DNA from 3 places in the Exiguobacterium sp. s191 genome. Region 3 is predicted to be linked to each of the others. Evidence: riboswitches for the same ligand, from Rfam matches in the RefSeq annotation. Region 3 holds a riboswitch; each other region holds the start of a gene.
What was found. Region 3 has a riboswitch for thiamine pyrophosphate ahead of thiD (bifunctional hydroxymethylpyrimidine kinase/phosphomethylpyrimidine kinase). Riboswitches for the same ligand answer to the same signal wherever they lie in the genome.

Region 1 (8,024 bases), on a different contig from region 3:
TACGAGGTACGTGTAGACGACGTAGGTTGCCCCGAATCCAAATGACGGAATAAAGAAGGCGATCAGGATCCGTGGGTTGGCGAGCAATCCAAGCTGTTCCTTAATTGAACCAGAACCCGTCGATTGCTGGACCGGAACGATCTTCCATACTGCGAGGAACGCGATCAATCCCATGACTGTCGTTAGCCAGAACGTAGCTTCGAAGCCAGCGTGTTGACCGATGAACGTTCCGATCGGGACACCGAGAACGTTCGCAAGTGTGAAACCACCGAAAATGAACGAGACGGCGACACCGCGCTTCGCGACAGGCACACCGTCACTTGCGACGACCATTGCGAGCGAGATCAAGACACCGGTCAGGATGGCTGTCAGAATGCGGGTTGCGAGCAATACTTCGTAACTTGGAGCAAAACTACTGGCAAGATTCAATAAGACCCAGGCGAGTAAGAGACGTAGGATCAGACGACGCCGTTCCAGGTGACCGGTCAGCGACATGACGATCGGTGTACCGATTGCAAAGGAGATGGCAAAGGCTGAAACGAGCGTACCTGCTGTTGCGATCGTGATATCAAGGGCTGAGGAGATTTCAGCGAGGATCCCGACGATGACGAATTCGCTTGTTCCGAGAACGAACGTCAGGAGCGACAACGTGGCGATCAAGAGCCAATCGCGTCGACTTAAACGAGTAGTAGGTGACATGGATGATTCCTCAATTCTAGCGCTTGCGCGCGAAACTATGAGTAACAGGATAGCATGAAACGATTTCGTCGGGTATCGCAAAGCGAGATTTCGGGAAAAGAACCATTATTCGAAATAGCGTGTGAATTTCCAGGCTTGCTGTTTTTTGCGTATACTACAGAAGAAGACTACTTATAAAGGAGTGGAAACGATGCAAGCGACAGTGACATGGAACAAACAGATGGGATTTAGTGGACAGACGGAATCAGGGCATCATCTGGCGATGGACGCAGCACCCGAAAACGGTGGTGAAAACCAAGCGCCACGACCGACTGAACTCTTGCTACATGCCGTTGCCGGCTGTACTGGAATTGATATCGTCTCGATTTTAGAGAAGATGCGCTTGACGATCACCCATTTCGAAATGGATATCGAAGGAGAACGGGCAGAGGACCATCCGCGGCGTTTTACGTCGATCTCGATTCATTACCGGCTCGAAGGTGATCTCCCGGAAGATAAGGTCCGTCGCGCCATCTCGTTATCAAAGGATAAATATTGTTCGGTCTCGCAATCCCTGAACGCTGAGATTTCCGTCTATTATTCGATCAATGGTGTGCGAAGCGAGGATCCTTTGTGAAGAAAACCGTACTGATCGGTTGTCTGTTGCTTGCAGGGTGTGCGCAGGAGACGACGGAACCAACGAAACCATCACAATCGGAAACGAAGCAACCGACAGAAGAAAAGAAACCGAAACCTGAGCCAACGAAAGAGGAACGACAACAAGCACGATTAAAGCAGCAACTTAAAACGATGTCGACGTCAGAAAAAATCGATCAACTGCTCTACATCGGAGTCGCCGGCACGGAACTTTCAGCAGCTGACCGGAAATTGTTACAGACGCATGCGATTGGCGGGGTCTTATTGCTCGGCGGAAACATTACGTCGGAAGAGCAACTCTTGACGTTCACGCGTGCGATTCAAGAGACGAACCAAAAACCGTATGCGTTCGTCGGGATTGATGAAGAAGGCGGACGCGTCAGCCGGGTACCAGATCAACGATTACGTCTACCGACGAGTCAACGTATGGCGCAAGGAGCAGATGAAGTGAAAATGGAAGACGTCGGACGTACGCTCGGACATTTGTCACGTTTTTATGGCTTCAACATGGACTTCGCGCCGGTCCTTGACGTCAACAGTAATCCGAACAATCCGATCATCGGCGACCGTGCGTTAAGTGCTGATCCGAATACCGTCGCGACGCTTGGTACGGCCCTGATGCACGGGATGCAGGAGACGGGAACGATTCCGGTCGTCAAACATTTTCCCGGTCACGGCAATACGAGTGTCGATTCCCATGTCGGGCTACCGAAAGTGAAGGCATCAAAGGAAGAATTGAAGCGGACGGAGCTGTTACCGTTCCAAGAAGCGATTCAAGAGGGCGCCGAGATGGTGATGGTCGCCCATATTCTCTATCCCGCGTATGACGATATGAATCCGTCCTCGCTCTCAAAGCCGATCTTGACTGACCTCTTGCGTCAACAACTCGGATTCAACGGTGTCATCATCACGGATGATCTCGTCATGGGGGCGATCACGAAACAATATGGTCTCGCAGAAGCGGCACGTCAGTCGCTCGTCAATGGAGCTGATATGGCGATGTTTTCAGAGGCAGGTGCTTACACAAAGGTCCATGCTGAAGTGATGCAAGCCGTCAAAGAAAAAACGCTGACGCCGGAGATGCTCGATGCCAAAGTAATGCGCATCCTGAAGCTGAAGCAGACGTATGCCGACAGCCGAGAGCAACAGCGACCAACGAAATCGGAACTGATTCAGCAAGTGGAAGCGCTCAACTAGGACTAGCGAAGCAAAGCGACTCATGCTAGACTAATGGGGCAAGCCAATTAAACACGAAAAGACACTAGGGGAGTCTCCCAGCAGACTGAGACGGAAGTATCCGGACCCTTTGAACCTGATCTAGTTCGTACTAGCGGAGGGAAGTGGCTCGAAATCCTAGATATCCTTAGCGCTTCAGCGCATTTTCGGACCACTCCCTTCAACATCGGGAGTGGTCCTTTTTCGTATGGAAAGGAAGAACATGATGCGTTTACATCTGATTTCGACGGGATCCATTAATCCGCTTGACGAAATAAAGACCTTTCAATCGCTTCAACCCTATACGGATCAGCTGCATCTACGAGAACCGAACTTATCGGCGGCAGAATTACTTGATCTAATTGAGGCGCTCCTTACACATGGTTATTCGCCTGAACAGTTAACGGTTCATGATCGGGTCGACGTCGCCCATGTCGCAGGCATCGGTGTGCAGCTGACGCGCCGTTCCTTGCGTGTCCGCGATGTGCGACGTCATTTTCCGAATCTCGTCATCGGGAAATCAGTCCATTCGCTAGCAGAGGCACTGGCAGCAGAAGCGGAAGGAGCCGATCGCCTGCTGTACGGTCATATTTATCCGACAGCGTCGAAGCCGGACGTGCCACCACGAGGGATTGACGCCTTGAAGCAAGTCGTCACCTTCACGACGAAACCAGTCATTGCAATTGGCGGGATTACACCAGAACGCATGCCTGAAATCGTAGCGACCGGTGTAACCGGAATCGCCGTCTTATCGGGTATTCTCGGTCATTCGGATCCGCTCGCCGCCGTCAAGCATTATCAGGGGGTACGGGTATGACGAATCACATCATCATCGGCGGTGGAGTCATCGGTTTGACGCTTGCTTACGGTCTCGCCTGTCAGAATGAATCCGTCGTCGTCTTAGAACGCGGAGCAGGTGGACAAGGAACGAGTCGCGCGGCTGCCGGGATGCTTGCGACGGACATCGAGCTCAGAGAGGAATTGCATGCACTTTCCGCGCGAAGTCGTCGTCTGTATCCGTTGCTTGCACGTCGTCTTGAGCGAGAAACAGGCATCGATTGTGGATACCGGGAACAACCGTTTTTGTTAAAGCGTAAAGGGCGCGAGCATCTGTTTCCAGCTGTCGGTCAAATCGATCCACGACGACTGACGACTGCATTGATGTATGCCTTACACGCACGTGGCATATCGATTGAAGAACAGGTGGAAGTCACACGCATCGAAGAGAACGATGACTTCATTAGGATCGAATCGAATGCGGGAATCTGGACCGGACAAACAGTGACGGTCGCTGCCGGACGGGGTTCGCAAGCTTTGCTCGATACAGCCGGCATTTCGATCGCGACATATGGGGTCAAAGGGGAATGTCTCGCCGTCCGTCTCGCGGGTCAGCCGTTACGCTCGATCCTGTTTGACGACGCTGTCTACCTTGTGCCAAAAGCAGACGGTCGGATTTTGATCGGTGCGACCGAACTGCCGCACGACGAGACGGTCGGTGTCAGTGTCGCAGGGGTCACGTCATTGCTTCAAGCAGCAGAACGACTGTATCCACCGATTCGTGACGCGGTCATCGAAGAAGTCTGGTCCGGTGTACGACCACAAACGGCGTCCGGCTTGCCATATATCGGAGTCGCCGATTCATCCCGTCGGATCTTCCTAGCGACGGGGCATCATCGGCATGGCATATTACTCGCACCGGCGACAGCGGAAGTCTTGGTAAATACATTACGGTTGATTCAGAAGGAGGAAGTCCGATGAACATTACGATTAACGGCAATGACCACACGATCGATCAGATTGAAACGATCGAGGACATGCTAACGCAACTCGGCTTAGGGGAAAAGCTCGTCATCGTCGAACAGAATCGACAAATCATCGATCGCACGGCGTACGATCAGACGGTCGTTCGGGACAACGACACATTTGAAATCGTTCATTTCGTAGGAGGAGGATAAACATGCTGAAAATTGGAGAAAAGACATTTGAATCACGGTTATTACTCGGAACGGGGAAATATACGGATGCTACGGTACAGCAGGAAGCAATCGATGCGTCCGCCTCACAAATCTTGACGTTTGCCGTCCGCCGGCTCGATATTTTTGATAAACAACAAGCGAATTTCCTCGAGTCGCTTGATTTAACGAAGTACGATCTACTACCGAACACGGCCGGAGCGAAGACAGCAGAAGAAGCCGTTCGGTTGGCGAAGCTTGCGCGAGCATCCGGTATGTGCGACATGGTTAAGGTCGAAGTGATCGGTTGCGATAAGACGTTATTACCTGACCCGATTGAGACGTTACGGGCTTCTGAAGAATTACTTAAAGAAGGCTTCATCGTCTTACCGTATACGTCGGACGATGTCGTCCTTGCACGACGACTCGAAGAACTTGGTTGTCACGCCATCATGCCGGCAGCATCACCGATTGGTTCCGGGCAAGGTATCCTCAACCCACTTCACCTGCAATTCATCATCGAGCAGACGACGGTCCCAGTCATCGTCGACGCCGGAATCGGTTCACCGACCGACGTCGCCTATGCGATGGAACTCGGTGCGGACGGTGTCTTATTGAACTCCGCCGTTGCCCATGCTCAAGATCCAGTCAAGATGGCGCGCGCAATGAGACTAGCTGTCGAAGCGGGGCGTCTCGGATACGAAGCGGGACGAATCGAGAAGAAACAGTATGCGGTCGCGAGTAGTCCGACAAGTGGATTGATTCGATGAACCGTTACTCACGGCAAACTCGATTTCAACCGATCGGGGAAGCGGGACAAGCACGCTTGGCAACAGCGAAGGTGCTGATCATCGGCATGGGAGCGCTCGGAACGGCGTCGGCAGAACAACTCGTCCGCGCCGGTGTCGGCGTCGTCCGAATCGTCGACCGCGACTATGTCGAGTGGAGTAATCTACAACGACAACAGCTTTATACCGAGGAAGATGCGCGTCACATCGTACCAAAAGCGATTGCCGCAAAAGCACGGCTTGAAGCGATTAATTCGACGGTGACGATTGAAGCGCATGTATTAGACGTCGACCGGGCAGCGCTGACATGGCTTCTCGATGATATCGATCTGATCATCGACGCGACGGACAATTTCGATATTCGCTTGCTGATGAACGACATGGCGTTGATGCGTTCGATTCCGTGGATTTATGGTGGCTGCGTCGGCAGTTATGGGATCACGTTTACCGTCCGTCCCGGGGAGACGCCGTGTCTGCATTGTCTGCTCGATCAATTACCGCGGGATCAGGAGACGTGTGATACAGCGGGAATCATCGGACCAGCTGTACAGATGGTCGCTTCCTTACAGGTGACGGAAGCGTTGAAGTGGTTGAGCGGAAAGACGGACGCCATGCGGACGCGCTTGCTTGCGTTTGATGTCTGGTCGAATACGTTTCAACAAATTAACGTTCAGTCACTGAAGCAAACGGAGTGCCCGTCGTGCGGCATCGATCCGTCCTATCCTTACTTATCGGATCAAACGGTTCGTTTCACGGCACTCTGCGGTCGGGATGCCATTCAAATCCGCGGAGACGGACAGCGGGATCTGGAACAGTTGAAACAACGTCTCCAGCCGGTCGCTGCGATTTCCGCCCATAATCCATATTTGCTGGCGTTTACGACGGACGAACATCGGATGGTCGCTTTCCGAGATGGACGCGTTCTGATTCATGGCGAGGCGGATCTCGTCAAAGCGAAACGGCTCTATCATGCCTATTTCGGGTAACGTTCACAAAACAGTAAAACTAATTTTAAATATATATGTTTTAAATGTTTGAAAAACAGGTAAATAAGACTTCAGACATAAATCGGTCTACAGGTTTTGAACGTGAAGAGGAGTGATTCAGATGAAACAAGAATTCGATCCAATCAAGGATCAGGCACAGACGGAAGACGCCCAAGCAGTTGTTCAGCAACCCAACTGGAATCCGGATCGGTACCGGACGAACTTGAACCCATTCTATCTGTCACCTTGTAGTGTCGAACGTAGAGAAGACGTGCATCAGGATGCATCGAAAATTCTCGAAGTCGAGACGTCGTCGCCCCTCCAACAACTTTTTGAACACAATCAAGCAACGCATAAATCAGAACAATCGGGCAAAAAATTTAAAACAGGCATCGTCGTCGGCGTCGGTGCGATCATCGGCGGATCGGTTTCTGTGATTCGTTCCGTTCAACGCTTTAGAAAACAACGGACGAAATAATACGTTCGTCGTAAGAGTGAAAAAGCAGGAGGCATTCGCCTTCTGCTTTTTGTGTTACCCTTTCGTTTCACAAAAGAAATGAGGGGTTTTAGTATGTATGTTGTTTCTACTTGTTATATCTAGATTTATCAGTTAGTTACGTTATCAAATGCGGTAGATTTACCGTTCACGTAAACATCGATGATTTTATGTTCAGGATCTAATGTTAACTTGTAGACATGCTGCTTCGTTTTCTTATGAGTTTTAGATTCATTCAATTTAATCTTTAGCTTATCTCCTTGTTCCTCAAGATCAGTAGCAACTGTTTTCTTTGACTGATAAACAACATAAGCGACTTTGTCTTTCGTATTGATCAATTGCAAGGTATTGGCGGGATTGATCTTCGTTTGTATTTCGTTTGGTACAATCTTTAACTCACTAAAACTGAGCTTAGACTCATTGATGCTACACGCTGATAACAAAGTACATAACAGAGCTAACAGTATAAGTCTTTTCATGTTTTCCCTCCTGGCTTTCAAATGAGAAGTATATATTGTATTTTAACAGTTTTTTAAAGTATGCAGACCTCAAAAACTAATAAAATTTTCTATATTAGCCATATTATTGATTCACAAAAAAATAAAATGGTAAAGTAAATACTATTGATTAACTCATTTCTATAATTATAAATAGCGATGTAATATCAAATTTAAACAATTTTAAGTTATTTAGTAATCGGAGGGTTTTAATTGCGTAAGATGGGATTTTGTTTTGTATTAGTAGCTTTGACTAAGCTATGGCTATCTATTTACTTAGCTGAGTTTTTATTTCTTAGAGAGCTAGAGGTGTACAAAAGTGTCGGAGGTGATGCGATTGACATGATTCCGAGCCTTACTTGGTTGATCATTCTTTTGGAATGTATCATAGGTATTACTTTGATTGTTACAGATGGGAAAAGAAAACTAAAACAGACATAAAAAGTAAACGTTCTATCTATTTTCTATTGAAACTAATGTGTAGTTTTTCTCTTAGTCGAGAAGAATTACACTTTTTTCGTCATTACGTATCATCGGATTGATGTGCAACACGAAAACTACTGCTTTTTGTATTCCAAACGGATGTTCGTCGCAGAACGAACGCTTGCATGCTACACTTAAGCTACTATATTCAAAAAGTGAGTGTGATGAAAATGAAATGGATACATACTGCCGATTGGCATCTCGGCAAAATCGTTCATGGCGAGTCGATGCTCGAGAACCAGCGGGCGGTCTTAGCGGACTTTTTGACACTC
Region 2 (8,024 bases), on a different contig from region 3:
TGCGACTGTCACGAGGGCTGCTTTCGCTTTTGCCTTCGGTGCAGCGACTGGAGTGACTTGGTTCGCACCTTCTTCTTCAAGGATCGTCGAGTGTTGTTGACGCATGTTTTCAATCTTAACAGCGACGAGTTCACCGAAACGTTGTCCTTTTGTGATGACTTCTCCTGGTGTTTCAACGTGGACGTGAACTTTAAGGAGTTCTTCATCCGCTACGACGAGCAATGAATCACCGAATTCCGCTAATTCGTTACGGAAGTCTTCTTCGCTGAATGGTGCATTCGCAAGCTTGTCATCTTGGAAACGAACCATGATTTCCGTACAGTAACCGTAATGGATTTCTTCTGTCGACATGAAGCTTTGAGCCGTTTTATGATGCTCTGCTTCGACGAGTGCTTCCATGACAGGCGCATGCGGTTTGTCGAGTTCTTTTCCTTCGAGTGTTGCGAGGAATCCTTCATAGATACAGACGAGACCTTGACCACCAGAGTCAACGACGCCGACTTCTTTTAATACCGGAAGAAGTTCTGGTGTACCGTCGAGCGATACTTTCGAAGCTTCGACGAGTTGACGCATCAACTCTAAGAAATCCGTCGTCGTCTCAGATTGTGCGATAGCAGCGACAGCTGTTTCACGGGCAACCGTCAAGATTGTTCCTTCAACCGGTTTCATGACTGCTTTGTATGCTGTATCGACACCTTTTTGTAACGCATCTGCGAATTCCTTCGTATCAATCGTTGTTTTGCCTTCGATTGATTTCGAGAATCCACGGAACAATTGACTTAAGATGACGCCAGAGTTTCCGCGCGCCCCCATCAATAATCCACGTGCGAAGACGTTCGCGACTTCCGATACAGAATCCGAAGTTGATTTACCTGCTTCTTTTGCACCTGAAGTCATCGTCAAATTCATGTTCGTTCCCGTATCACCATCTGGCACAGGGAAGACGTTCAATGAATCGACGAAATCTGCATTTTGATAGAGATTCGCCGCGCCATTTTGAATCATCTTGACTAACTGCGCTCCTGTTAAACGATCTACACTCACTAAAGTTTCCTCCTCTATTCCCGCCTTAGACATTCGTCAAGCGGACTCCTTGGACAAAGATGTTCACAGATGTCACGTCAAGACCTAGTGCCTGACTGAGCGTGTATTTCACGCGACTCTGTACGTTGTTCGCCACCTCTGAGATTTTCGTTCCATAGCTTACGATGATATGCATATCGATATGGACCTGCTCTGAAGCCTGTCGAACGATGACACCGCGTGCAAAGTTCTCACGTTTTAAGAGTTCAGCAAGACCATCCTTGATTTGAGACTGGGATGCCATACCAACGACACCAAAACATTCCATTGCTGCGCCGCCCGCAAGTTGCGCGACGACATCATTATCTACATCAATCTTTCCATAGGTCGTTTTCATCTCGATCGCCACCTGAGTAGCCCCCTTTGAATATTGTATTCTTCTCATAATTCTACTATAAGGACCTACTATTGAAAAGTCGCCGTACTGACTATACAATGAATAAGTGAAAAATAGTAGCGGTCAAATGAACTTTTACCATCATCCTCATCCATTATTTTAAATTTCGAGGTTGTCTGTCAAGTTTTTTTCTTGTCAGCTACTTTTTTTATGTTGCAACCGCCCTGACACCATGCTAAGATAGCAAAGTGTCTATTAGGACGAACGCAAAACAACATAAAAGGAGGCGGAACGCATGGCACGTAAATGCTACGTTACTGGGAAATCGCCAAAGTCGGGTAACAACCGTTCACACGCATTGAACAAAACAAAACGTACTTGGGGAGTCAACGTACAAAAAGTACGTATCCTCGTCGACGGTAAGCCGAAAAAGGTTTGGGTTTCAGCTCGAGCTCTTAAATCAGGTAAAGTCGAACGCGTATAAGGCGCAACCACCGGATGGGAATCTTCCCTTCCGGTTTTTTTATGCCCTCATTTATTTTTCTCATAAACTAATTGTCGCTTTTATTGAGAACGCTTACAATAGGAACGTACTTTATTTTGTCAGAATTGGGGGAAGTCATCATGCAACTCAAACGAGAGATGACGAGTCGACACCTGTTCATGATTTCACTCGGCGGAATCATCGGAACAGGCTTATTTTTAGGGTCAGGATTAACGATTTCACAAGCAGGACCTCTCGGGGCGGTCCTCAGTTACATCGTGGGTGGGACCATCATGTATCTGACGATGTTATGTCTAGGAGAATTAGCGGTCTATCTGCCGGTCTCGGGGTCATTTCAGACCTATACGACCCGATTCATCGGACCAGGGGTCGGCTTTGCCGTCGGTTGGATTTATTGGCTCGGCTGGGCCGTGACGGTGGCACTCGAAATTACAGCTGCCGGCAGTTTGATGGACCGCTGGTTTCCGAACGTACCCGTTGTCGTCTGGTGTACCGTCTTTACGGTCTTGCTGTTCGGTCTGAATGCCGTCTCCGCCAAAGCATTCGGTGAAGCTGAATTCTGGTTCTCGAGTTTGAAGGTCCTCGCGATCCTGTTCTTCATCATTCTAGGTGGCGCTGCTTGGTTCGGCTGGTTACCGATGGAAGCAGATCGTCCGACATCGTTATTTGCGAACTTTACGGCAAGCGGTTGGTTTCCAAACGGGATTCTCGGTGTCTTGACGACGATGATTGCCGTCAACTTCGCCTTCCAAGGAACGGAATTGATCGGTGTTGCGGCTGGGGAGTCCGACACGCCCGAAAAATCGATTCCAAAAGCCATCCGCAATACAGTCTGGCGGACGTTCATCTTCTTCGTCTTATCGATTACGATCGTTGGTGCATTAATTCCTTATGAAACAGCTGGCGGAGTCAGCAGTCCGTTCATCATGGTCTTTGATGCGATCGGTATTCCGTACGCTGCTGATTTGATGAACATCGTCGTCTTGACAGCGTTGTTGTCCGTCGGAAACTCCGGATTATATGCGGCGACTCGGATGTTATGGGCAATGGCGCAAGAAGGGATGATTTCAAAGAAATTATCTTACGTCAATGCACGTGGTGTGCCGATGCGGGCGTTGCTCTTTACGATGATGTTCGCGATGTTATCGCTTCTGACCGCATTTTTCGCAGAAGATACCGTCTTCATTTGGCTCTTGTCCTTAGCCGGACTCGGGGCTCAAGTCGGCTGGATTTCAATCTCTGCTTCGCAGCTTGCATTTCGTCGTCAGTTCGTCCGAAACGGACACGATGTATCCGAACTGAAATTCAAGACACCACTCTATCCGGTGTTACCACTGATTTCGTTGACACTTAACGTCGTCGTCCTCGTCAGTCTTGCGTTTCAAGCGGATCAACGAATCGCACTATACATCGGTGTTCCTTTCTTCCTTGTCATGTGGGGAAGTTATCATCTCTTCGTCAAAGGAAAACATCTATCCGCTCAAAGCGACATCCGTGTCGCCCCTTCTCAACTCGAAGAATAATTTCATCTAAAAAGAGGCCGCGGAGTCATCCACGGCCTCTTTCCTATGATTGTGCTATTCCTTAAGCGTCCGCATCATCAATAGTTCTCCTTGATGGAGCTCTACCTTCGCTTCTGACGCACACCATTCATTACTGACGGTCAAGGAACCTCCGACCGGTACTGGATGTGCATCAAGTGGATATTTGACTCCGGATAAGCTTAAAGTCGATGGTACGAGTGGAATGAACGAAAGATAATGATAGCTCCCTGCTTCGACTGCATACGTTCCCTCAGCCAAGTATCGTACCTCTTCTCGTTTCGTCACGAGTCGTGCCTCTGGGTATCGCTTCAATAGATATACATTTTGGACGGTCATGTCGAGCCGCCCACCTGTCGCCCCGATAATGAAGGTATCCTCAAACTGTTTCTTCTCTGAGACTGTACGAAGTGCCAGTTCGAGATCCGTTTCATCTTTCTCGGCCGGATGAACGATTGCCCCTTCTGGTACATAACCAAGAGAATCAAAATCACCAATCGTCAGGTCGCATGTCAGCCCAAACGATTCAATCGTCTGAACACCACCGTCGACACCGACGATAAAGTCACCTGGCTGACAAAACGTCCGTAAATCCGGCGCTTCTTCTCGCGGACCGGCACAGACGAGAATCGCCCGCATCTCAGACGCCTCGTGCCGAATAACGGAGTAAGCGTGGCGCAGTCGTGAATAAAAGACCCGCAACGACACCACAAAGAACGTAAGACGGTACCATGTATGTCGCGTTATAAATCAATGAATACGGTACGACTGGACCTTCGGCATACTCGGCAAAAAAGACGATTCCACTGATGACATGACATATATAACGGAGTCCTGCGCCTAATAACGTCGCCAGGAGAACGAACGCCATCAAGCTTTTCTTTTGTCCATTGCGCGCGGCTAGTCTGACTTGACGCGCGAACAGACCACTTAATCCGACGACACCATACGCAATCGTATAGTCAAGCATCGGTTGAACGATCGTCAAGACTTGTGGAGCGAACATCAATTGAATCGTACCGACAAGCGCTCCCGTGACGACCCCTCCGACGACACCGTGGCGAAATGCCATGACGAAGATCGGTAACATCGCTAAGCTGATTGAGCCTCCTTGTGGCATTTTGAATGGAATCAGTAAATCAAAGACGACTCCGAGACTGGCGAAGATGGCAATTTCCATCATCATTTGTAACCGTTTCATGCTATTTTCCTCCTTCATTGTACGAGAGGACGCAAAAAGGCAGTACGACGAACGCCGTACTGCCTGCGTGCGCCACATCCCTACGTCCGTTTGAACGGAACAGGTTCGAAGGGTTAAAGTCTAAAAGACTCCTCTCAGCCGCTTTTCAAGCGACACCCCTTGCGGTCATCATATTTCGTTTTCTCGTTCTTATTATACGGCAGCCCCTTGACGAATGCTAGTGATCGCTTCCGCATAATCTGGTGCATTGTAGATTGCTGATCCTGCGACGAGAACGTTCGCACCGTTATCGATGCAAAGCTTTGCCGTTTCCGGATTGACGCCACCGTCAATCTCGATTTCAAATGTCAGACCACGCTCTGCTTTCATTTGCGCAAGTGCTGCGAGTTTCGGCATGACACGCTCGATGAAGGCTTGTCCACCGAAGCCCGGATTGACCGTCATCAATAAAACCATATCGACATCCTCAAGGACGTGTTCAATCGTTGATAATGGCGTATGGGGATTCAAGACGACTCCTGCCTTTGCGCCCGCTGCTTTGATTTGTTGCAAGACACGATGGACATGATTCGTCGCTTCGACGTGGAACGTCACGATGTCCGCCCCTGCTTTGACGAAATCCTCGACGAAACGTTCTGGCTGGTCGATCATCAAATGGACATCGAGAATCATATCCGTCTTTTGACGTAAGCTGCTAAGCACAGGTAATCCAAATGAGATGTTCGGTACGAACTGACCGTCCATGACATCAAAATGGATATAGTCCGCGCCTGCTGCTTCGACTGCTTTAACATCGCGTTCGAGATTCGCAAAATCTGCTGATAAGATAGATGGTGCAATTTTAATCATCTTCAATACCTCCGGGCTCGATTCTTGATTTCGTCTATAAACATACCATAGTTCTCATAACGAGAGGACATGATTTCTTGGGCTTCGACGGCTTCCTTGACGGCACAACCGGGTTCATTCAAATGCAAGCAACCTCGGTATTTGCAATCATCTTGTACAGCCACGAATTCAGGGAAACTCCACCGTACATCCTCGATTTCCATATCATACGGAAAATCGAGGTTCGAGAAACCTGGCGTATCGGCAATCAATCCTTCGGCAAGCGGCATCAATGTGACGTGGCGCGTCGTATGACGTCCTCGTCCGAGTGATTTCGAGATCGCACTTGTTTCTAAATCAAGAGAGGGTTCCAGTGCATTGAGCAATGAACTTTTCCCGACACCGGATTGTCCGGCGAGAACGCTCGTTTTTCCAGCAAGTAACGGACGGACTTGCTCAACACCTGCCAACGTCTCACTTGATGTCTCGATGACCGTATACCCAATCTTCCGGTAAGCGGCAATCGCCTCTCGGACAGCCGGTCCTTTAACATCGTCCAGCAAATCCATCTTCGTCAACAGGATGACGGGTTGAATTTCCTTCGCTTCGATCAAAACGAGAAATCGGTCGAGCAAGTGCGCTGAAAAATCAGGTTCTGCCGCCGAGACGACGAGCAATGCCTGGTCGATATTCGCGACTGGAGGGCGTACTAAAAAGTTGTCCCGCTCCTTCACTTCGAGAATATATCCCGTCTCACTTTCGATATGAAGAACGACCTCGTCTCCGACAACTGGACTGATGCCGCGTTTTCGGAAATTCCCTCTTGCCCGTGAACGGACCTCTCCTTCTGGTGTCATGACATCATAAAAGCCACCCTGCAGGCGTATGATCGTTCCTTCTCGATTCTCTTCGATGCGTTGTTCCGTCATCCTATGCACTCCTTTTTCATCACATTCATTGTGCGTCTTTTGCTTGATTGTACGTGATGGTTTTTGAACGATATACCGTATCGTCTTTATAGATCGTAATTTTTCCTTCTTCTCCCGGATCGATTGTCACCGGCACGTCGAATGTCTCATCTTGATCAATCGATTCCTCGATGACGGTCCGCTTCCCTTTCGCGTCTTCCGTCTCAATCCGGATGACTTGTTTCGGTGGTTCCTCGTCCTCGTTCTCGCTGACCGCATCATAGACGACCTTTTCAGGGAACGTTGCCGTCACCGTTTTTTCTTCCTCACCTTTTGAGATGAACACAGTCACGGAGTCGTTCGGTTCGACTTGTGCTCCTGCTTGCGGGAATTGACGGATGACTTGATCGAGCTTCACGTCACTTGAAAATTCTTGTTCAAACGTGCCGTCGAGACCCATTTCATCGAGATACGCTTTTGCTTCATCACTCGATAAGTTCGTCAAATCTTTCAATTCAAAGGACGAAGTTCCTTCTGAGACAGTGATCGTAATCGTCTGTTCTTTTGCGATCACTTCCGTTCCAGCAGAGATCGATTGTCGGATAACATTACCTCGCGCGATTTCATCCGACTTTTCACGTTCGACTTCGACTTTTGCGAATCCAGCCTCTTTTAATGTGGCGATCGCCTCTTTTTCAGCGTCATCTGTCACATCCGGTACTTCGACCGGAGCACTACCTGTAGAGACGACCAAGTTGACTGTCGAACCCTTCTTGACTTGTGCGTTTTCACGCGGTGTCTGACTGATGACATCGCCTTCCTCGACTGTATCGCTATTTCGTTCTGTCGTCTCAACAACGAATCCAAGTTTCTCAAGCTTCGTTTCCGCTTCGTCTCCATCCGACTTGACGACAGATGGTACGGTGACCGTTGGATCTGGCCACATCGCAAACGTCGTAGCTGCACCACCTAGCAATATGAGCAATAAGAGGACGATCCACCAGCGTTTTTTCTTTTTCTTTTCCGGTGTTTTCGGTTGAACGGTCGTGACAGCGGGTGATTCTGGTTCCGCTTTTGATTCTTCTGGCACTTGTACAGGCGATAAGACCATCGTCTTTTCCATCTCATCCTCTTCTGCACCACGGATGCCTTCACTTGCTCGTTCGTCAGACAACGCCGTCACCATATCTGTCTTAAAGGCTGCGACGGACTGTTGGCGGTCATGCGGTGCTTTTGCGAGCGCCTGCATGATACAGTTCTCAAGCGCTTGTGGCACTTTCGGATTCAAGACGGATGGGCGACGCGGTGTATCTTGCAGATGCTTTAAAGCAATCGCAACCGGTGAATCACCTTCGAACGGGACTTGTCCTGTAACAAGTTCGTATAATACAGCACCAAGCGAATAGATATCCGACTTCTCATCCGCAAATTTACCTTTTGCTTGTTCTGGTGAAAAGTAATGGACGGATCCAAGGACTGACATCGTATGCGTCAGCGTCGCATTCGACATTGCCACAGCGATTCCGAAATCCGTTACTTTGACGGTACCATCTTCTCGAATCAACATGTTTTGCGGTTTGATATCGCGATGGATGATCCGGTGTGCATGGGCGTGATCGAT
Region 3 (8,024 bases):
ACAGCTACAGTGCAACAGGTCCAGCTAACTCAGTCAATCCAATGTCGATGTTTTAATCGTAAAGAATCGTTGCATATGCAACGGTTCTTTTTTTTGTCATTTTCAAAAAACAAATCATATATTACAAAAAACCGTTTTCATTTGAAATGTAAATGAAATTTTTTTGAAACGATTACGGTGCTATAATCTATTTCAGATATGAGAGAAACTTGAATACTATAATAAAATATGAAAAAACATAAGTGAGGAAAACGATATATGCTAAAAAAACTAATTTCTACCATTGTTTTAGGAGCATTACTTATAACAGGAACGCAACCGATCGCAGCAGCGACCATTAAAGAAAAAAAGGCTGAAAATGCCGCTGAACAACGTAAACTTGAAAAAGCGATCAAAAAACAAGAAGCTAAAATCTCAAAAGAGCAACGTCAAATCAATCAAATTGACGCAGCAATCAACGAAAAGATTTTCCAAGTCTCTGAAAAAAATAAACAAATCGAACAGTTGAACGTTCGAATCGATGAGTTAAAGGCAGACATCGTCCGTTACGAAGAAATGTTACAGAAACAGGAAGAACTACTCGGTGATCGTTTGCGTGTTTTCCAAGAGAACGATGGAAACTCGATTAAATGGGAAGAAGTCATTTTTGGATCGAAGGATTTAGGTGATTTATTCAGCCGTGTCATGGCGGGGAAAAAAATCGCTGAGCAAGACGATAAAATGATTTCGGATTACATCGCAACGCAACAAAAATTAGCAGAAGCAAAACAAGCGCTCGTTGAGAAAAAAGCGGAGCAAATGCAAGAAAAGAAAGTATTGCTTGAACAAAAGAAAGCGTTAAAGCTTCAAATGAAAGAACGTAGTGCCACGCTGAAGAAATTACGAAAAGGGAAGACCAAGTTCACGACAGAACTGTTAGACGCAAAAGAACTTCAAGCGACTCTCGAAGCGCAAGAACGTGCAATTGCGGCAGCGAAGGCAGCCGCTAAAGCAGCGGCTGAAAAAGCAGCAGCGGAGAAAGCGGTAGCCGAAAAAGCCGCTAAAGCGAATGCTCAAACAGCAAAACAAGTAGGTAAGAGTTCGGAGTCAACTGATTCTGTTGCCCCGCCCGTTGTTTCGAGTGGAGGGAAATTCGTTCGACCATCTTCTGGTGGAGTGTCGCAAGGATTCGGACCAGCAAGCGGCGCGAACGGTTATACGTTCCACAACGGTGTTGATTTCAGTGGTTCGGTCGGGTCTCCAATCGTCGCTGCAGCAGCTGGAACGGTCATTACAGCATCAGGTGGTGGACCTTACGGCAATCATGTCATGATTTCTCACTTCCTCGATGGACAAGTGTACACGACTGTCTACGCACATATGAGTTCATTATCGGTTCGTGCAGGACAAACGGTCTCTCAAGGTCAACAAGTCGGGACACTTGGTAGTACAGGGAATTCAACAGGACCACACTTACATTTCGAACTACATGTCGGAGGCTATCAATACAGTGCTTCTTCTCCTCTGAATGCAGTCAATCCATTGGCATATCTGTAATCAAAACGGGCTTCGGCTCGTTTTTTTTTCTTCTCTATGCTACAGTTAAGGCGAAACGAATACTTGAGCAACTAGGGGAGCTGGAGGAATCCGGCTGAGAGGAAAACCAATCTGTTTTCGACCCTATTACCTGAACTGGATAATACCAGCGTAGGAAAGTTGAGCCGAACGGATACCGGAATGCGTGTATAACGCTTTCGTATAGCGTCGACTGCTTTTTTACAGCGGTCGACGCTTTTTTTTGTCGGTCACGACTCCCTTACATTGCTCGATGGGAAGGTGAAAAGAACATGAAACATGTACTGACGATTGCAGGATCCGACTCCGGTGGTGGAGCTGGGATTCAAGCAGATTTAAAAACCTTTTCGGCTTTAGGGGTTTATGGAATGAGCGTCCTGACAGCCGTCACGGCGCAAAATACGTTGGGTGTTCAAGCGGTGGAAGAGTTATCCCCAGAAATCGTAGATGCCCAGTTAACGTCGATTTTTTCAGACATTCGTGTCGATGCGATCAAAATCGGGATGGTCTCGAATGCGCAGACGATTCGTGTCATTGCTACACATCTCCGCAAACAGACAGTTCCTATCATATTAGATCCCGTCATGGTCGCTAAAGGTGGTCATGCCCTATTGCGGACGGAAGCTGAACAAGCATTGATTTCAGAACTTCTGCCGCTTGCGACACTCGTTACACCGAATTTACCGGAAGCGGAGCGGTTAACAGGACGATCAGTGACCAATCTAGAGGAAATGCGACTGGCGATGCATCAATTGGCTACACAGACAGGGGCAGTATTACTAAAAGGTGGACATCTCTCAGGAGCTGCAACGGATTTGTTGTTTGATGGGGAAGTGGAACATCGTTTCACATCGGAACGGTTAGACAATCAACATACTCATGGAACTGGTTGTACCTTATCTGCAGCGATTGCAGCACGGATGGCGCTTGGAGAAGATTTAACAGATAGTGTACGACAGGCGAAAAACTATGTCACGGAGGCAATTCGTCATGGATTTGCTCTCGGACAAGGTATTGGACCGACACATCATTTTCACTCACTTTGGAGGGATACACATGTTTACGACCATTCTTGAACACAAACCACTCATTCACCATCTGACGAACACGGTTACGATCAACGACTGCGCGAACGTCACACTCGCTGTTGGAGCATCACCCGTCATGGCGGAAGACATTCGTGAAGTAGAAGAGATGGTTAGACTCGCGCAAGCTCTTGTCTTAAACATTGGTACGATCGATGCAGACATGCAAGCAGCTCAACGACTCGCAGCACGTGAAGCGGGACGTTTGAATGTCCCGATCGTTCTTGATCCAGTTGGAGCAGGGGCAACGACATTACGTACTGCCTTTTCTAAAGAACTCATTGATCTCGGGTGTACGGTCATTAAAGGAAATGCTTCTGAAATCAAGACGTTACTTGGGGAAGATGGGCGAACTAAGGGAGTCGATGCTGCGGGAGATGCAATGATGGATCGAGAAAGCATTCGTGCATTTGCTCGCAAACACCAATCTGTCCTCGTCGTGACAGGTCCGAACGACTACATCACAGATGGAACGCGTGAAATGGAATTACATGTAGGAACACCACGTTTGGGAGACATCACGGGTACGGGCTGCATGACGGCCTCCTTGATTGCGAGCTTCCTCGGTGCAGGATATACGACATTTGAGGCGGCTGTCCACGGGACATTCGTCATGGGAAAAGCAGGAGAACAAGCAGCCTCCGCGCAAGGTCTTGGTGATTTTAAACGAGAGTTGTTCAATGCCATCAGCCTCATGACGGTGCAAGATCTGGTGGAGGTGACAGAACGTGTCAATTGATTACTCCATCTATGCAGTGACGGATCGTCGGTACCATCCTGGAGTCGCGATCGAGACGGTCGTTGAGGAAGCCATTTTAGGTGGTGCAACGATCGTGCAATTACGGGAAAAAACAGCGCAAGGAAAGGAATTCTTCGATCAGGCAGTTCGGTTGAAAGCACTCACGGATCGACACGACATTCCTTTGATCATCAATGATCGGATTGATATCGCGTTACTCGTCGGAGCTGGTTTGCATATCGGACAAGAAGACATTCCTTTAACCGCAGCACGTCGCCTTTTACCAGATGCCGTGATTGGTGTGTCGGTAGCAACCGTTGCACAAGCGATTGAAGCAGAACGAGACGGAGCATCTTATTTAGGCGTGGGGTCTCTATTTGCGACGTCATCCAAAGCGGACGCTGATTCCATGTCGCATACGATGCTTCAGGCGATTCGGGAAGCTGTACGATTACCTCTAATCGGTATTGGTGGAATCACAGCAACGAATGTCTCCTCTCTGCCCATCCCGCTAGAAGGGTATGCCGTCATCTCAGAAATTTTCGCTAAAGAAGATCGGCAACTCGCTGCGCAGCAAATGACAGATGCTGTGCGTGAATGGCATCAATCACTTCAGAACAGGGTATAATCCGTTCAGAGGTGATTGTATTGAAATGGCAGACGATCCGTTTTCGCGGCTATTGGATTCGATATCGGTTAGAACCACAAATCATTCGAGTCGATAATCAGGGGATCTACCATCTAGGAAAAGTCTTATTTCCACATCCTAATCGTATATCTTATGAGATGGCCCTTTTATTGAAAGAAAAGTATGAAAGACGCTACAAACGTCCGTTGTATATTAAAACGAGCTCGATTGCGACGGAAATTTGGGGACATACTCATTTAGATATTTATTACCGGGCACTTCTTCGTCTACCGATTCCGACTCGGCTTCGTCAACGTTATACGAACCGATTAGAAAGCACGAAAATCATTGACATCGGCGTACGCGCTGTCGATCAAAATCGAATTGTCTGGGATATCGGAGATTACGTAGGAGGATGGTTCGTGTTTTGGCTCATTCGCAGACGAATGCGCTGAACTTGCAATGTCCCGTTTCTCATGGTGCAATATAAGTAGAAACGAGGTGACGGACATGGACATTCCCCGTTGTGAAACGATTGCGATTGATGAACAACGTGCGTCTGAAATCGGACATATCGTTGATACGATTCCGACGCTTGAAATCGGAAAGCTATTTAAGATTCTTTCGGATGCGACACGACTGCGAATCGTTTATGCGCTGACGATCGAAGAAGAACTATGCGTTTGTGATGTCTCGGCCTCTGTCGACTGTTCGATTGCGACAGCGTCGCATCATCTTCGATCTTTGTTGAAACAAGGACTCGTCAAGTTTCGAAAAGATGGTAAAGTCGTCTATTATTCCTTGGATGACCATCATGTGTCATCGCTTGTACATATGGCGATGGAACATGTACAAGAGGGAAAAGCAATGCCTGAATGAGTCTTTAGAATAAACGAAAAGCGCAGCTTTAGCTGCGCTTTTCGTTTATTCTAAAGACGATTGTTCTGATCCTTTTGGAGCGAAGTGGTGGAAGAAAAAGACCGTGGCACTAATCAATAAAAAGGACAGGATGGAGAGACCAAGACACATCCATTTATATGTAGCGATTAAAGTATCTGATTGTTGTAATTTGGCTTGAAGCGTTTTATACAAATCATCTTTCACACGGGATAAGTCTTCGAGAATCGTTTGAGTCGTCTGAGTCGATTGTCTAGCAAGACGTTTTGCGGCTGTTGGACTTTGACGTTCATAGACGACAAACACACGTTCAATTTCAGACTCCCAGACATTGTTGCGGCGAAGGAGATCCTTAATCGTCCCTGGAGTAGTCGACGATTGGTTCAGACTATTGCGCAAATCATGGATTTTAGACGTTGAAAAGTAATATTGTTCGATATAACGATTATCTTCATACAATAAGAGACCACGAACCGCATTGGCACGATCTCGATTGTGTTCGACCAACTGATCTACCTGATTGATTAACGGTATATCATGATCCTTCATTTGCTCGGTCATCGTTGCAATCGTCCGATAACCGGATAAAGCATAGATGATCGGGATAGAGGCGAATAAGCTGATCAAGAAAATCAGCAGAATACGCTGACGCCAAAGAGAGTGCATGCAATCATTCCTTTAAATAAAAGACATGTCATAAGCTTAACTACTATCGTAAAAAAAGTGAAGCCTGTCTATTTTTTGAATAGGGATAATGACTGAAAAAGTGAATAATACTAATAAAAAAGCAGGAAAGATGATGCAATACGAGAAGCTGTTTTAAGAAGATGAAAAAAGCACAGCTAAGCTGCGCTTGGTGTTAAAACGAATACGAATGTTCCTTGTAATTGCCGAAGACAGTATGGATTTCTGAGAATGTAACGAATGCATTCGGCTCGACAGAAGAGACGATTTCTTGCAAACGGACGATTTCATTATTTTGAACGACGACATAGACCATTTTTTTCGTTCGGTTGGAGTATCCTCCACGTGCATCGAGAATCGTGACACCACGACCGAGTTCTTTTGTAATGACTTCATTGATTTCATCTGCTTTCTCACAAATGATGATACATTGCTTAGAAGCAGAATAGAAACTGTAAACCGTCTGAAGGGCTTTGGCGCGAACAAAGCTCATGATGAGAGCATACATAACGTGTTTAAGATCGAATACCCACCATACAAGGATGTAAATGACAAGATCTTGCATCAGAAATATACGAGGAAGTGGCCAGTTATGAAAACGAGCAAAGAAAAACTTTCCAAGAATATCAAGCCCTCCAGTTGAAGCACCACCGAAGAAGATCAATGCCATTGCAAGACCAGAGACTAGACCAGCAAAGATGGAAGCGACGAGCGGATCGTTTAGAGATTCCGGAACGATTTGAGTCGGGATCCAGTCAATTAAAAAGGAAGAAGCAATGACAATAATTCCAGATAAGAACATGAATCGTTTGCGTAGGAAACGGAAACCTAAAAGGAAGAGGGGAATGTTTAAGAGCAATTGCGTTAATCCGATTGGCGTGTGGAAGAGCTCTTGAATAATGAGCGTGATCCCCATGATACCGCCTGATCCGATATCATTTGGAGATAGTAGTAGGCTGATGTAAAGGGAATACAGCAACGTACCAATGATTAAGAAACTGATTTTTTCAACTCTCTTTTTCTGTGGGTGTGTTGTAGTCATGGCAATATGATGAGTGACCTCATGCTCCTCCTTCTGTGAGTATCTGCATGCAAGAGTACGCTCATATGCATAAAATTTCAACCCTTCTTATGAAAAAAGATGAAAAAGGGTATGTTTTTTTAGGAAGGTGATGAAAATGAAGAAAATGTTATGGATTCTTGGTTGTATCTGCTTAGGAATACTAGTTGGGATTCGTCTTTTCGAACAACCCAATGAAAAAAATCAATCATCCATTTGGCATGATGGTGATCTTGTAGCGAGACAAGTGGGTGCCTCGATGATGAATACGGTAGCGGTTCGTCAATTAGCCGAACAACTTCCGTTCTCATCAGAATTAAAACAGGTAGATGTCGAAGGAGAATCGTTACGTCTTGCCTATGAAGTGACAGGAAAAGAGCGACAAGCTTGGATTGGTACCGATACCGGGACACTACAGGTGAATCAGGATTTTTTAAAGGCTCGGTTATCTAAAATTCTGATGCATCATACGCTTGTTTTATTTTCAACGATTCCTGATTTGACCGATCTCGAAATTCACTACACGGATCCGTATTCAGATGCAGATTTTACGATGGACCGGAAAACATTCGACGCCTACACTCCGACCGATATCGAACGAGCTACTTCCTCTTCTAGACGCTTTAATCGTGTCGTCATTGATGGTTATGTGCTCGATGCCTCAAGACGAAACACCTTCTTTGAACTCTTCGCATCACGACTACAGATCCAAACTAATTAGTTGTATAAAGCAAGAAAAGGCATTTTTCACAATCTTGACACAATGATATCGTTTACATCTCGTTCTTTTATAAAAACGATAAAACAGGTCTATTCAATACTTGAACATCTTTTAAGATGGAAGTATGATAATAAATGAACAAACATTGTGAAGTGTTGAACAAAAGAAAGAGAGGTTTCTACGATGAACGAGGTAGAAGCATTAGAAGGATTACGGAATAAAGCAATCAAGTCGACGCGCATGCTACAAATGCGTCCTCTCGAGTACTTAGTTCGTGCCATGTTAGCGGGAATTTTCATTGGATTTGCAATCATTTTTACTTTAAAAGCAATTAACGGTCTATATATGGCGGAGTCACCTGTTGCGACACTTGTCGGTGGACTGACCTTCGGAGTGGCGCTTGTCCTGATCGTTTACGGTGGGGCAGAGCTGTTCACAGGAAATACGATGTATTTCACGACGGCGACGATGCGTGGCTATACGACGAAGATGGATACGATGAAGGTCTGGTTGATCTGTCTAATCGGAAATGGACTTGGCGGATTAGCGTTTGCGCTACTCTTTTCCCAAACAGGAATCATCCAAGAGCTTGGTATGAACAACTGGTTATTTTCTGTCTCAGAGACGAAGATCCACCATACGACGTGGGAAATCTT

Region 1: linked by a shared signal. The riboswitch ahead of KNQ09_RS02665 (thiamine phosphate synthase) and the one ahead of thiD (bifunctional hydroxymethylpyrimidine kinase/phosphomethylpyrimidine kinase) in region 3 are both predicted to bind thiamine pyrophosphate.
Region 2: linked by a shared signal. The riboswitch ahead of thiT (energy-coupled thiamine transporter ThiT) and the one ahead of thiD (bifunctional hydroxymethylpyrimidine kinase/phosphomethylpyrimidine kinase) in region 3 are both predicted to bind thiamine pyrophosphate.

Annotation. Positions count from the first base shown of each region.
Region 1 covers NZ_JACSNC010000001.1:521,823-529,846, forward strand. Annotated here, with positions in the region: gene KNQ09_RS02650 (MFS transporter) at 1-699, opposite strand, end outside; gene KNQ09_RS02655 (OsmC family protein) at 890-1,315, shown strand; gene nagZ (beta-N-acetylhexosaminidase) at 1,312-2,532, shown strand; TPP riboswitch at 2,589-2,691, shown strand; gene KNQ09_RS02665 (thiamine phosphate synthase) at 2,774-3,367, shown strand; gene KNQ09_RS02670 (FAD-dependent oxidoreductase) at 3,364-4,308, shown strand; gene thiS (sulfur carrier protein ThiS) at 4,305-4,505, shown strand; gene KNQ09_RS02680 (thiazole synthase) at 4,508-5,272, shown strand; gene KNQ09_RS02685 (ThiF family adenylyltransferase) at 5,269-6,276, shown strand; gene KNQ09_RS02690 (hypothetical protein) at 6,398-6,754, shown strand; gene KNQ09_RS02695 (hypothetical protein) at 6,883-7,251, opposite strand; gene KNQ09_RS02700 (hypothetical protein) at 7,483-7,710, shown strand; gene KNQ09_RS02705 (exonuclease SbcCD subunit D) at 7,923-8,024, shown strand, end outside.
Region 2 covers NZ_JACSNC010000001.1:1,336,771-1,344,794, forward strand. Annotated here, with positions in the region: gene KNQ09_RS07245 (DAK2 domain-containing protein) at 1-1,044, opposite strand, end outside; gene KNQ09_RS07250 (Asp23/Gls24 family envelope stress response protein) at 1,070-1,432, opposite strand; gene rpmB (50S ribosomal protein L28) at 1,716-1,904, shown strand; gene KNQ09_RS07260 (amino acid permease) at 2,045-3,448, shown strand; gene KNQ09_RS07265 (thiamine diphosphokinase) at 3,503-4,105, opposite strand; gene thiT (energy-coupled thiamine transporter ThiT) at 4,107-4,667, opposite strand; TPP riboswitch at 4,728-4,837, opposite strand; gene rpe (ribulose-phosphate 3-epimerase) at 4,860-5,516, opposite strand; gene rsgA (ribosome small subunit-dependent GTPase A) at 5,519-6,424, opposite strand; gene pknB (Stk1 family PASTA domain-containing Ser/Thr kinase) at 6,450-8,024, opposite strand, start outside.
Region 3 covers NZ_JACSNC010000004.1:114,197-122,220, reverse strand. Annotated here, with positions in the region: gene KNQ09_RS15215 (murein hydrolase activator EnvC family protein) at 1-56, shown strand, start outside; gene KNQ09_RS15210 (murein hydrolase activator EnvC family protein) at 259-1,536, shown strand; TPP riboswitch at 1,600-1,710, shown strand; gene thiD (bifunctional hydroxymethylpyrimidine kinase/phosphomethylpyrimidine kinase) at 1,827-2,630, shown strand; gene thiM (hydroxyethylthiazole kinase) at 2,611-3,378, shown strand; gene thiE (thiamine phosphate synthase) at 3,368-4,006, shown strand; gene KNQ09_RS17490 (hypothetical protein) at 4,213-4,461, shown strand; gene KNQ09_RS15185 (ArsR/SmtB family transcription factor) at 4,517-4,885, shown strand; gene KNQ09_RS15180 (CHASE3 domain-containing protein) at 4,931-5,569, opposite strand; gene KNQ09_RS15175 (YitT family protein) at 5,763-6,629, opposite strand; gene KNQ09_RS15170 (hypothetical protein) at 6,766-7,368, shown strand; gene KNQ09_RS15165 (formate/nitrite transporter family protein) at 7,552-8,024, shown strand, end outside.